DNA from 2 places in the Brevibacillus sp. NPDC058079 genome. Region 2 is predicted to be linked to the other one. Evidence: a T-box and tRNA genes for the amino acid it is inferred to sense, from the RefSeq annotation. Region 2 holds a T-box; the other holds one or more tRNA genes.
What was found. The T-box of region 2 lies ahead of ACFVS2_RS10800 (valine--tRNA ligase). A T-box ahead of a tRNA ligase gene usually reads a tRNA of that ligase, here a tRNA-Val.

Region 1 (6,141 bases), on a different contig from region 2:
CTGTAAAAAGCAAAGGTCAGGGCAAGTGATAGAGAGACCCATGGAATCTCACCGTACTGGAAGGTGATGAAAATGACTCCAAAAGCCGCGAGTATTAGCGCGAGCCATTGCCCAGCATGCATTTTTTCTTTTAAGAAAATGACTCCGAGCAGTACAGTGATGAGAGGATTCATGTAGTAGCCAAGACTCGTTTGCATGACTTGATCGTTATTCACTGCCCAGATAAAAATGAGCCAGTTTGCGCTGATTAAAAGTGAACATATCGCTAATGCTCCGAACATTTTAAAACCAGTAACCGCTCTCCACATACTGCGCCAGCGTTTCGTTACCTGAATAATGATTGCGACAAAAATAATCGACCAGACGATTCGATGAGCGAGTATCTCCCATGCCCCCATTACTTGAAACAGCTTCCAATAGAGCGGGAGTAACCCCCAAGCCAAATACGCCACAATTGCGTAAATAATCCCCTGTCTCATCCTTGCTCCTCCATGTGTTTCGCCTTCTCTTTCTCTATAGACGACTTATTAAACTTCTTCTCTATGGAGTAGTGTAACGGAAATATGAAAAAACAGCTATGTATTCTCACGTAGAATAAGGAGTCTCCTACACTTTCATCCGTTACCATATTACCAATGCATGCAGCTAGCTAATTACCTTAGTAGCACAGTAAAGAGTTGACAAAAATTTTATTGTACCACGTTTAGACCTGTAGTACAATAGTCATTATTCTTCCGAGTTTAGTCATACGAAAGGAACTTTTACTTATGACATACTGGCGATCTATCTTCTTAGTTTTACTTGGTGCGTGCAGCTACGGTGTCCTCTCGATCTTCATGAAGCATGCTTTTCAACTCGGCTTTACGCCCTTTGAAATGAGTGGAAGCCAATTGATTTTTGGCGGATTGATCATGACGGTCATGGCCATCTTTTTCTCCAAGCAGCGGTTTTCGTTCAAGTATTTCTTGCTTTTGGCACCAGCCAGCCTCATGATGGCCTCAACCAGTCTTTTTTACCATCAGGCTGTTAGCCGGGTATCTGCTTCGCTCGCAATCGTTCTCCTCTTTCAGTTTACCTGGATCGGTGTCTTGCTGGAGGCGATTGTGGATCGCAAATGGCCGACCGCTGAAAAATGGGCGTCTCTGGTTATGCTTGGAGTAGGGACGGTTCTTGCAAGTGGACTTGGCGAAAGCGGCATTCAGAATGTAGACATGGTCGGACTGTTCTTCGGTCTGATGTCGGGCGCGACCTTTGCCTTGGTTATTTTCTTCAGCGGGCGAATTCTCCCTGAAATGGATCCATACTTGCGAAGCGCGATTTCGATTAGTATGGCTGCTCTGATGCTCTCGATCGTTTATCCACCGACTTTCCTAGTAAATGGTCAGCTTCTGCAAGGTTTGCTGCCGCTCGGTCTTTTGGTTGCGATCTTCGGTTCGGTCATCCCGATCTTCTGTTTGGCTGTCGGTGTTCCGCGGATCGGCAATGGACTGGCTACCATTTTAAGTGCAGTCGAGCTACCTACAGTCGTGCTCTTGTCGAGTTTCGTGCTTCAAGAGACTGTATCGCTCCCTCAATGGGGTGGCGTATTCATGATCCTCGCTGCCATTTGTGTACCGCAAGTAAAATGGCGGAAACTATTCTCCCCTTCTCACACCCTCGAGCAGGAAAGAATGTAGCGCCGTTTCCTATACACAGCATAAAAAAGCGTGCAGACGAGCTGGTTCTGCACGCTTTTTTGTTGATACACCCCCTTCTCTATAGAAGGAAGGTAGATTCTCTGACTCGAATCTATTTGCAAAGACTGCCACTCAAAAGGGGGGAATATGTATGGAAAAGCGGCATAGGGTGCTATTCCAGCAACTAGAGGATTATCGACAGGAGACGTTAAAAGCAATCGATGGTTTGACGGATGAAGATGTGAACATCATTCCCGATGGTTTCTCCAACAATATCTTGTGGAATCTGGGGCACATCTATCTCGATCAGTATTTATGGATCGCTCACCTTACAAAAGAAACGCTCCCAATCCCCTCTGGCTTCAACGAATGGTTTAACTTCGGGACAAAGCCAGCTGACTGGTGGGTGCACCTCACTTCCCTCAATACAATCCGGAGGTTTCTAGGCAAATGAATCAGAACATAACGCCGATTTTTCGTATGTTTGACGTTGAGAAGGCAAGAGAGTTTTATGTGGAGTTTCTAGGGTTTCAGATTGATTGGGAGCATCGTTACGAGGATCATTTTCCGTTGTACATGCAAATTTCTTCACCATCGTGCACGCTTCATCTATCCGAGCATCACGGGGATGCTTGTCCTGGCTCAGCAATTCGCGTACAGGTAGAGAACATCGAGCTTTTTCATCAATCACTGTTGCATAAAGGATACATGTACACTCGTCCCGGTCTGGAGGAGACGCCGTGGGGAACGCGTGAAGTGAGCGTGACCGATCCTTTTGGCAATCGCCTTCATTTTTATCAGCCTATTGCACAATCGTAGACGGATATAAAGAAAGCCCAGCTGGAGTTCCTTTACAGGAGCCACCGCTGGGCTATTTCATTTTACATTTTGAACATATATGGGGCGATCGATGGGACTTGAACCCACGAGTGCCGGAGCCACAATCCGGTGCGTTAACCCCTTCGCCACGACCGCCATATATAGAGTTTGCTTGGTGCGGTCGAGAGGACTTGAACCTCCACGGTGTTGCCACCACTAGAACCTGAATCTAGCGCGTCTGCCAATTCCGCCACGACCGCATATTAAAATGGTGGAGGCTGACGGGATCGAACCGCCGACCCTCTGCTTGTAAGGCAGATGCTCTCCCAGCTGAGCTAAGCCTCCATACCCCAAACCAGTTGTTGAGGCCCCCGCACAAAGCATTCACTTCACTTTGTGGGGTATAAAGTGACCCGTAGGGGATTCGAACCCCTGTATGACAGCGTGAAAGGCTGCTGTGTTAAACCGCTTCACCAACGGGCCAAGTATGATGGCGGATGGAGTGGGATTTGAACCCACGAGACGGTTCGACACCGCCTACACGATTTCCAATCGTGCTCCTTCGGCCGCTCGGACATCCATCCATCAAGCCTGCAAGCATTCGCTTCGGCAAGAACTAATCTATCATATTCACAACATGATTTCAAGTGATATTTTGAAAGTTTTCCCCTCGTACGACCGTCGTTTCATTAATCTTAGGCGTTTTTCATTTAAAAAGAAAAAAGGGAGATTGCCTAAAGCAACTTCACGTTCTGTTCAATATGATACAAGTAGTATTCCTTTACAAGACGGAGTGATGCCAGTTGTCAAAAAGAAAACGCCGTTCAGTAGGCTTCCCCTGTTTGTACGGAAACTGGTGTGGGCCTGGATGCTCCGGGCCGGGTGCGCCGATTGATGACGTCGACAGATGCTGCAAGAGGCATGATGGTTGCTATCAAAAGCACGGCTATTTTTCTTGTCATTGCGATCAGGAGCTCGTACGCTGCCTTCGAAATAAAGTAAATAACTCAACGGAAAAAGGGAGAATGGCCGGTCTCATCTCGAATTTTTTCTCTCGAACAGGATGCTTTCCCAACAATCCCCGCTAGTTTTTTCTGAATCGTTTTCCTTGTCAGTTTTCATCCAAAAAACGGTAACAACTTGGACATGAATCAGACAAAATTACCTTGTTTTTCCTTGTATTTTTTTGGTACTCTATTGAATGTCCAAGGAGGGTACGCAGCGTGGAATTGCACATACGAACAGACGCCAGTGTGGCGCTGACGTTAAAGAGAGAAATTATTTGTCATGGTATTTCCCGTTTTTATGTCCGTCCATACGATGATGATCAAGTAGAATTTATATTCTTATCACTATCAGAGCACCAGAAGAAGCTGCTGTCTTATTCACTACGAAATTACAGCTACTGCCTAACATATCTAGCTTAATCGTTCTACGGCCATTTTTCTCCCCTTTTATAAAGGGGAATTTTTATTGTTTTTTTTCGATGAACCCAAAACGGCGAACATCGTCTGCGGTCAAGTTATGCAAGGCATTCAAAAATTCGACTTGGAAACTGCCTGGACCTACTCCTGCTGCTTTCTCTGCTGCCAGCTGCGCAGCAACACCGTAGCATACCAATGCTGCAGCACCAGCGATCAGCTTGTCATTTTCAATGGCTGCAAACGCTCCCATAACAGACGTTAACAAACAGCCAGTTCCGGTCACCTTTGTTAAGATTGGATGACCATTATGGATCGAGTAAGTCGTTTCTCCATCCGAAATCACATCGACCTTGCCTGTAATCGCAACGATTGTCCTTAGCTTTTTCGCTGCTGCTCTCGCTAGGTCCGCGACATCTCCGCCCGATTCCTTCGCATCTACACCTTTAATCTCCCAACGCTCCCCGATGACATTGGCAATCTCAGCAGCATTTCCTCTAATGAGGGTCAGATCGAGTTCCTGTGCAAGATGTTGACTTGTTTCGGTTCGGTACGATGTTGCTCCCGCTCCCACTGGATCAAACAAAACAGGAACGCCATGCTGATTCGCCGATTTTCCTGCGATCAGCATCGCTTCGATCTCATGCTCATTCAATGTCCCTATATTCAATACAAGAGCTCCGGCGATCTTTGCCATGTCTGCCACCTCTTGTTTGGCATACGCCATGACAGGTGATGCACCAAGAGCTAACAAGCCATTCGCTGTAAAGTTCGTGACAACTACGTTCGTCATGTTATGTACAAGTGGATTTTCCTCGCGCACTTTAATTAGTAATTGCCCGATTGTCTCCAGAATCATGATCGTTACCCCTTTCCTCTTGAACGGCGAATCGTGGAATCATCTTGTACACCTCGATGACTTCCCCTAATATAGAATGCTCTTGCATGACGCCAATGATGATATATGAGTGTTTTAAGAGGGGTAATTCGCGCATGTTAGCTACGATTTTCCACACTTTCCCATCATCATCCGTCACGCTAGCACTGAAGGAGACTCTTCCCGCCCCTTCTTTTATGATGTCCAAGGCATCAAGGACTCCACATATTTTCATCCGATCATCTGGATGCATGATCCGGTTTTCCTCGACCCATTTCAGCTTCATTTCTTCTACTTTTAATGTTTTCCATCGATCAAGGAACTCCCAATCTTTGGAATGCGGAAATATATGCTTCGTTTGCTCAAGGAAGGTGTTGTACTCTCCGTGCAGCTGATCTACATAATCATCTACGTCCTCAGAAATCACGCGAATCGAATCTTCTCCGCATGTACGGATGTGGTGAGCCAGGTATTTGAAGGACTCGATCATGTCAAAGTTCCCCCAGCCCCAGGCCTGTTCGCCGAAAACTCCCCCCCGGGTTCGGCATTTTAGGCAGGTGAAGTAATAGTATGTAGGCATATCTGTTCCCCTATCTCCCCTATTTTGTCTCTCTTTTGGTATCGGTTGAGGAAGCGCAGCAATTTATGTTACATTCGAACCTATTTTTTGAAACTTCTCACGCAATTTGTTCACAATTTAAATTCTAGTATTTAGTGTGAGTTAAATCGCAAAAGGTGGCTCCCCCAAAATTTTTCAGGAAGCCACTCTTCATTATACTCCTTTTATGGCAATAAGAGGGTTACATTTTGCAACGACAGATGCAAGATTTGCTCCGACAACCGAATCGATGATTTGATCCACATCTTTATAGGCTTGCGGGCATTCATCAAGGATGGAGGCGAGCGAACGGTGATTCACCATGATCTCATCTTCCTGTCCCACGCGCATTGCCTGCTCGAATTGATCGATGGTCACAAGCTCCTTCGTTGCTTTGCGGGAACGAACTCGCCCTGCACCATGACAGATCGAATAAAAGTTTTTAGCTCCGGCGTCCGATCCGACCATGATATAGGACGATGTTCCCATAGAACCTGGGATCAAGGCTGGATGTCCCGTTTCACGGTAAGCCTTCGGATTTTGGAAATGGCCTGCTGGCAATGCCTTCGTCGCTCCTTTGCGGTGGACGAGCATCGGTGTGTTGCGATGGAATTCTTTCAAGGCGTAATTATGCATCAAGTCATATAGGACGGGTGTACGCATCTCACTACCAAAAATATCCCGAAACGCCTGCTCCACTGAAAATCCGATCATATGCCGATTCGTTACTGCAAAGTTCAGCGCAGAGTA
Region 2 (6,141 bases):
ATGATATAGCGTACTCTTCGTTTGTCTTGTGCGCTCCTCAAAAATCGCGAGAAGTTCCGGCCTAACCTCACCTGTGACTACAGGAACACCCGACTTGATAATCCCCGCTTTTTCCTGGGCAATATCTTCCAAGCTTTCTCCCAACACTTGCGTATGGTCCATACCGATATTCGTGATGACCGAAACAAGCGGAAGGACGACGTTCGTCGAATCCAATCGCCCGCCAAGTCCTGTTTCCCATACGACTACCGCTGGTCTCGCCACTCTTGAAAAATAAAGAATGGCGATCAGCGTAATCACTTCAAATTCGGTAGGGGAACCGAACTCTGTTTCTTGTTCGCATCGTTGCACCCATACCTTGACTTCATTCACCAGCTGCAATAGATCTTCTTCCGTGATCATGCTGCCGTTGTAACGGATGCGCTCACGGAAGTCAACCAAATAGGGGGAGGTAAATGTACCTACACTATATCCGGCTTCCATCAGCATTTGCGTCAGGAATGCGCAGGTTGAACCTTTTCCATTGGTGCCAGCCACATGAATAAATGGGATTCTCCGCTCAGGATGTCCTACTTGCTCCAAAACCCACTGCATTCTCTCAAGCCCCGGCCGTTGACCGAACCTGAGCAGTCCATGCAGCCAGTCGAGCGCTTGCGTATATTCTACAAACCCTTCTTCTGCATGCATACCACAATGCTCCATTCTCAAAAATATGCGATGGTATGGCGGATCATTCGCCCTTCAATTCGGCAAGTCGTGCAATCACTTTATCCCGCTTATCCATGTAGTCTGCCATCTTCGCTTTTTCCTCTGCGACTACTTTTTCAGGTGCCTTGGCCATAAATCCGGCATTGTTGAGCTTTTTCTCAATACGCTCCACTTCGCCGTTGAGTGTCGCCACTTCTTTTTCCAGACGCTTCAGCTCTTGCTCGATATCGATCAAGCCTGCCAGTGGAAGGAACAATTCTGCTCCCGTGATCACAGCAGACATCGCTTTATCAGGCATAGCCAGATCCAGGCTGATTTCCAGACGCTCAGGGTTGCAGAAACGGCTGAGGTAGTGCTCACCACGTGTCAGACGCTCAGCGGACAATGCATCGCTTGGCTTGATCAGGAGCTCAATTTTCTTGGACATTGGTACGTTTACTTCTGCACGGATGTTGCGTACGCTGCGGATGATATCCATCAACTGGTTCATTTCGCTTTCTGCTTCAGCAAAAATCCATTGCTCGTTAACAGTTGGCCAAGGTGCTACTGTGATGCTCTCGCCTTGGTGCGGCAATGCCTGCCAAATTTCCTCCGTGATGAACGGCATGAACGGATGCAACAGCTTGAGTGTTTGATCCAGAACTGTAACCAGAACGGATTGGGTTGTCTTCTTCGCTGCTTCATCTGTACCATACAGCGGCAGCTTCGCCATCTCGATATACCAGTCACACAGGTCATCCCAAATGAAGTTGTAAAGCACACGGCCTGCTTCACCGAATTCAAATGCGTCAGACAGACGGGTTACATCTGCGATTGTCGCTTGGAGGCGGGAAAGAATCCATTTGTCTGGTGTAGACAGCTCACCGCTCAAATCGATTTCCTCGTATTTGAAGTCAGCCAGGTTCATCAAGGCAAAACGAGACGCGTTCCAAATTTTGTTCGCGAAGTTGCGGTTTGCCTCCACCTTTTCCCAATAGAAGCGTTGGTCATTTCCTGGGGAATTCCCTGTCGCCAATGTGTATCGCAGCGCATCCGCTCCGTACTTCTCAATCACTTCCATCGGATCGACACCGTTGCCGAGTGATTTGGACATTTTGCGGCCCTCGGAGTCGCGAATAATGCCGTGAATCAAGACGGATTCAAACGGACTTTTCCCGGTAAATTCAAGACCTGAGAACATCATGCGAGCAACCCAGAAGAAGATAATATCATAGCCTGTTACCAGGACATTCGTTGGATAGAAGTACTTCATGTCCTCGGATTCTTCCGGCCAGCCCAGGGTCGAGAACGGCCATAGACCAGAGGAGAACCATGTATCGAGAACGTCGTTGTCCTGCTCCAGCTTGTGGCTGTGGCAGCTTGGGCACTCAGTCACATCTGCGCGAGATACAATCGTTTCGTTACAATCTCCGCAATACCATGCAGGAATTCGGTGACCCCACCACAGCTGACGGGAGATGCACCAGTCGCGGATGTTTTCAATCCAACGCAGGTAATTCGTCTTGAAGCGCTCTGGGACGAATTTCACGCTCTCAGGGCTATTTGCATTAGCCAGTGCTTCGTCAGCCAAAGGTTGCATTTTTACGAACCATTGGGTAGAAAGGTATGGTTCTACGACTGCATCGCTGCGCTCACTATGTCCAACCTGATGAATATGCTCCTCAACTTTGAACATCACACCTTGCTTAGTCAAATCTTTGATGATTTGCTTGCGGCATGCGAAGCGATCCAAGCCTTTGTAGATACCAGCCAGCTCGTTCATCGCGCCCGTCTCATCCATGACAACGATTTGTGGCAACTGATGACGAAGACCCAATTCAAAGTCATTCGGATCGTGTGCTGGCGTAATTTTTACAGCGCCAGAACCAAACTCAGGATCAACGTAGTCATCTGCGACGATTGGAATTTCGCGTCCTACGATTGGCAAAATCACGGTTTTGCCGATCATGTCCTTGTAACGCTCATCTTCCGGATGTACAGCTACAGCCGTATCACCGAGCATCGTTTCAGGACGGGTTGTAGCTACTTCGATATAACCGGTGCCATCTGCCAATGGGTAACGCATGTGATGCAGCGCACCTTTTACTTCCTTGTAGATTACTTCAATATCAGACAGAGCTGTGCGGGCAGCAGGGTCCCAGTTAATGATGCGGTTGCCGCGATAGATCAAGCCTTTTTCATACAGTCGAACAAATACTTCGCGGACAGCTTGGGACAAGCCTTCATCCATCGTAAAACGCTCGCGGGAGTAATCCAAGGCAAGACCGAGCTTTTCCCACTGCTCACGAATATGCGAAGCGTAGATGTGCTTCCACTCCCATATTTTTTCCACGAATTTTTCGCGGCCCAGATCATGGCGAGAGACGCCTTCTTCACGCAAGGTAGCTTCTACGCGCGCTTGAGTTGCGATACCAGCGTGGTCCATACCTGGCAAGAACAAGGTGCTGTAGCCTTGCATACGCTTGGTACGCGTAATGATATCTTGCAAAGTCGTATCCAGCGCGTGGCCCAAGTGCAATTTACCAGTTACGTTCGGGGGTGGAATGACAATCGTAAACGGACGTTTATTCGGGTCACGTTCTGCCTTGAAAAATTGTTTTTCGATCCAATACGGATACCATTTGTTCTCTGCTGCTTTTGGATCATAGTTTTTCGGCAGCAATTGGTCGATGTCGGTTGTTGGCTGTGTAGACATGTACGACTCCTCCTATTAGCATAACTTGCTTTGCAAAAAATAAAAAAACCCTTCATCGCAAAGGACGAAAGGATTATTTTCGCGGTACCACCTTTGTTAACACACGATAAACTACATGCTTATGGCGTGTTCACTCTGACAAGATAACGGTTGCGAACCGGTCTCGGCTAGGCACATGCTTTCACCGAAAAAACTCCTGGGCGACCTTCAGCCATTCATGACCTTAGAGAATCTCGCAGCAACTGATTCTCCTCTCTGCTAAGGCGTCCTGACTTACTCTTCCCACTCATCGTTCATATCGTATGTAATTGTCGTATGGTTAGCTTTCACTATTATATACAATCACGCTGTTTGGCGTCAAACCCGGGTTTCGCCCACTTTTCCAACTGCAATGCCCAGTGCTTCGGTAAAACCGAGCACGCCCAAAATATCGAGAATTTCTTCTCGGACATTGACGATTTCTACCTGTTTGCCCATGGCCAACAGTTCTTTCGTGGTAAAAAACAGGCTTCCAATACCGGAAGAATCTACAAAGGAGACACCTTGAAAATCGACGGTAACGGATTGATTTCGCCCTCCATACTGCTGGAGCAATTCACCTACTCGATCTCCTACAGCCATGTCCAACTCTCCGACGAAAAACAATGTAGCCTGTCCGTTCGCCTCTGTTGCGCGGTAGTCCATGCTCAAACTCCTCTCAATAGGTATCGGTACACCCAATCTGCTCGTCCTTTTACTATATTACCCATTTTCATTCACTTGCAAACATTTGGCTTTTTGGAAATGGTTGCTTAACGTGAAAGGATACATTCTAAAATAAGCTTTGTGCCTGCCAGGGAGCTGCTCAAATAAACACGATCACAGTATTGCAGGATCACGTGAAAACCTGCCCCGAGCGAGTGGCGCGTAGAAAATCCTTGTTGTAGGGTAGCTCGCGGGATATCCTCGAGCAAAATTCCTTGTCCTTCATCATGGATCACAGCGCGGCACATCTGCCTGTCATTCGTTAGGTATAACGTAACCACACCGCCATTTCCGTGCTTCAACGTATTGGAAGCAGCTTCGTTGACCGCAACGAGAAACTGTAGCATTCGTTTATCAGAAATGCCTTGTGGTTCCAAAGCTTGCTTGAACAATTTACGCAGTTCTGCAAGCTGCTCCGGTAAACGGATATCGATTGCCAAGAGCTTATGCCCTTCCCGAAGCAAGAAAAATAATTCTTCATCACTAAGCAACAATAGCTTACCTTCTGTGACCACACCCAGAATATCTCTGTAGATCTCCCATTCCCGTCTTTTGCGTTTTCGTTCTTCTGCTATGACGGCGGTGACGTCAATCAAAGCGATTCCACAGGTCCGATCTGGCAATACAGATGTGTATAATTCAAACACCTTTGTGCCATCTGTGGTGACAATTTGCTCCCTTACAGGACCACCCGATCCAGCCGCATCTTCGACGAGTCGTTGCATTTCTCTCTCTACTTCCAAACTCGCACGAACGTCACCCAGCGGACGCACTTTCCCTTCATCGTAAAGATAGAGGAAAACGGTCTCGATCTGACGCAGTATGGATAACTTCTGAATCTCTTGTTTTATTAATCGCCCCCGCTCGTCGTCTCGATCCTTCCAATGTAACAAGACGTCTGCCGGGTCCAATTCGCCACTCATGTGCCATGTATGAAATTCTTCCAGGAGCAATCGCTCCAGAACGTCTTCCCGTCGCAAAACTTTTTCGATATCGATAATATGGTACGGATCACCTGCTATACCACGCAATCCGCTACCGATAATTCGGAAATCATAGGCGAGCTCTATTTCTATGCGTCCGTGCAAAGCATGATCAGAACTGCTTAACCCAATGGTCGTCCGGCTCACTGCTACCAGCTTCGCCTGGAACGATTCCATCGTTGCTAGGTTCGTCACCTTTACAGTGCGGGGCGGAACTACTTTGCTCGCTGCACCGCCAGAACGTAGCGCGACAAGGCAATTATCACAAGTGGGATTGTCCGGACAACGCTCACACAAAATCACAGTTCATCCTCCTATTCACGCGCAACTACACGAGGGCTATACTCTCTTCAGGCTCAAATTGAAGAATCAACACAGAAATATCATCCGTTTGGTTTCGCTGCTGTGTTATCTCCATTAAGTAGGCCTCAACTCGATTCATCGATTCCTGCTTACTATCACCAGGCATCTTTAATAAGGAGGATAGTTCTTCTAGCCAATGCCTACTGCCTCGACACACTTCTTTTCTCCCTGAATCCAGCAAACCATCTGTGTAGAGCAATAGCATGCCCTCTTCTTCTAAGGGTACCTCCTCCATTTGATACGTGCTATCGGGCAAAAGCCCTAGGCCGACTCCACCCTTGCTAGCTAAAATGGTTTGATTCGACTTGGACAAATAAAAAGGCTGTGGATGTCCTGCCCTGCTAAAACGAATTTTGTGTTCCACCTCGTCATAGACAGCAACCAGCATCGTAATGTAAGAACGGGTTTTCACTAAATCTGCATAAAGCAACTGATTGAGTCTTTCCAAAATCTCATCCGGCAAATAGCTGGACTGCAAAACCTGCCTTACAGCAATCCTAATCCCCGTTGCCCAAATACTGGCCAAAAAACCGTGCCCGGACACATCCGCAATGATAAAACAGGTGTAGCGATCATCGATTTGTCTATAGTCAATGTAGTCCCCGCCTACATAATCGACTGGCACGTAAACCGTTCTTGTTCGCAAAC

Region 1: it has a tRNA-Val gene. The T-box ahead of ACFVS2_RS10800 (valine--tRNA ligase) is inferred to sense a tRNA for this amino acid. The anticodon was not compared.

What each region holds. Positions count from the first base shown of each region.
Region 1 is NZ_JBHVSO010000002.1:514,159-520,299, forward strand. Features, by position in the region: gene rarD (EamA family transporter RarD) at 1-479, opposite strand, end outside; gene ACFVS2_RS09160 (EamA family transporter) at 768-1,676, shown strand; gene ACFVS2_RS09165 (DinB family protein) at 1,828-2,130, shown strand; gene ACFVS2_RS09170 (glyoxalase superfamily protein) at 2,127-2,495, shown strand; tRNA gene ACFVS2_RS09175 (tRNA-His) at 2,576-2,651, opposite strand; tRNA gene ACFVS2_RS09180 (tRNA-Leu) at 2,669-2,755, opposite strand; tRNA gene ACFVS2_RS09185 (tRNA-Val) at 2,765-2,840, opposite strand; tRNA gene ACFVS2_RS09190 (tRNA-Glu) at 2,905-2,978, opposite strand; tRNA gene ACFVS2_RS09195 (tRNA-Ser) at 2,987-3,079, opposite strand; gene thiM (hydroxyethylthiazole kinase) at 3,966-4,775, opposite strand; gene ACFVS2_RS09205 (hypothetical protein) at 4,741-5,283, opposite strand; gene ACFVS2_RS09210 (RtcB family protein) at 5,566-6,141, opposite strand, start outside.
Region 2 is NZ_JBHVSO010000003.1:106,465-112,605, forward strand. Features, by position in the region: gene ACFVS2_RS10795 (bifunctional folylpolyglutamate synthase/dihydrofolate synthase) at 1-687, opposite strand, end outside; gene ACFVS2_RS10800 (valine--tRNA ligase) at 731-3,403, opposite strand; T-box leader at 3,461-3,702, opposite strand; gene ACFVS2_RS10805 (STAS domain-containing protein) at 3,761-4,087, opposite strand; gene ACFVS2_RS10810 (ATP-binding protein) at 4,195-5,433, opposite strand; gene ACFVS2_RS10815 (PP2C family protein-serine/threonine phosphatase) at 5,459-6,141, opposite strand, start outside.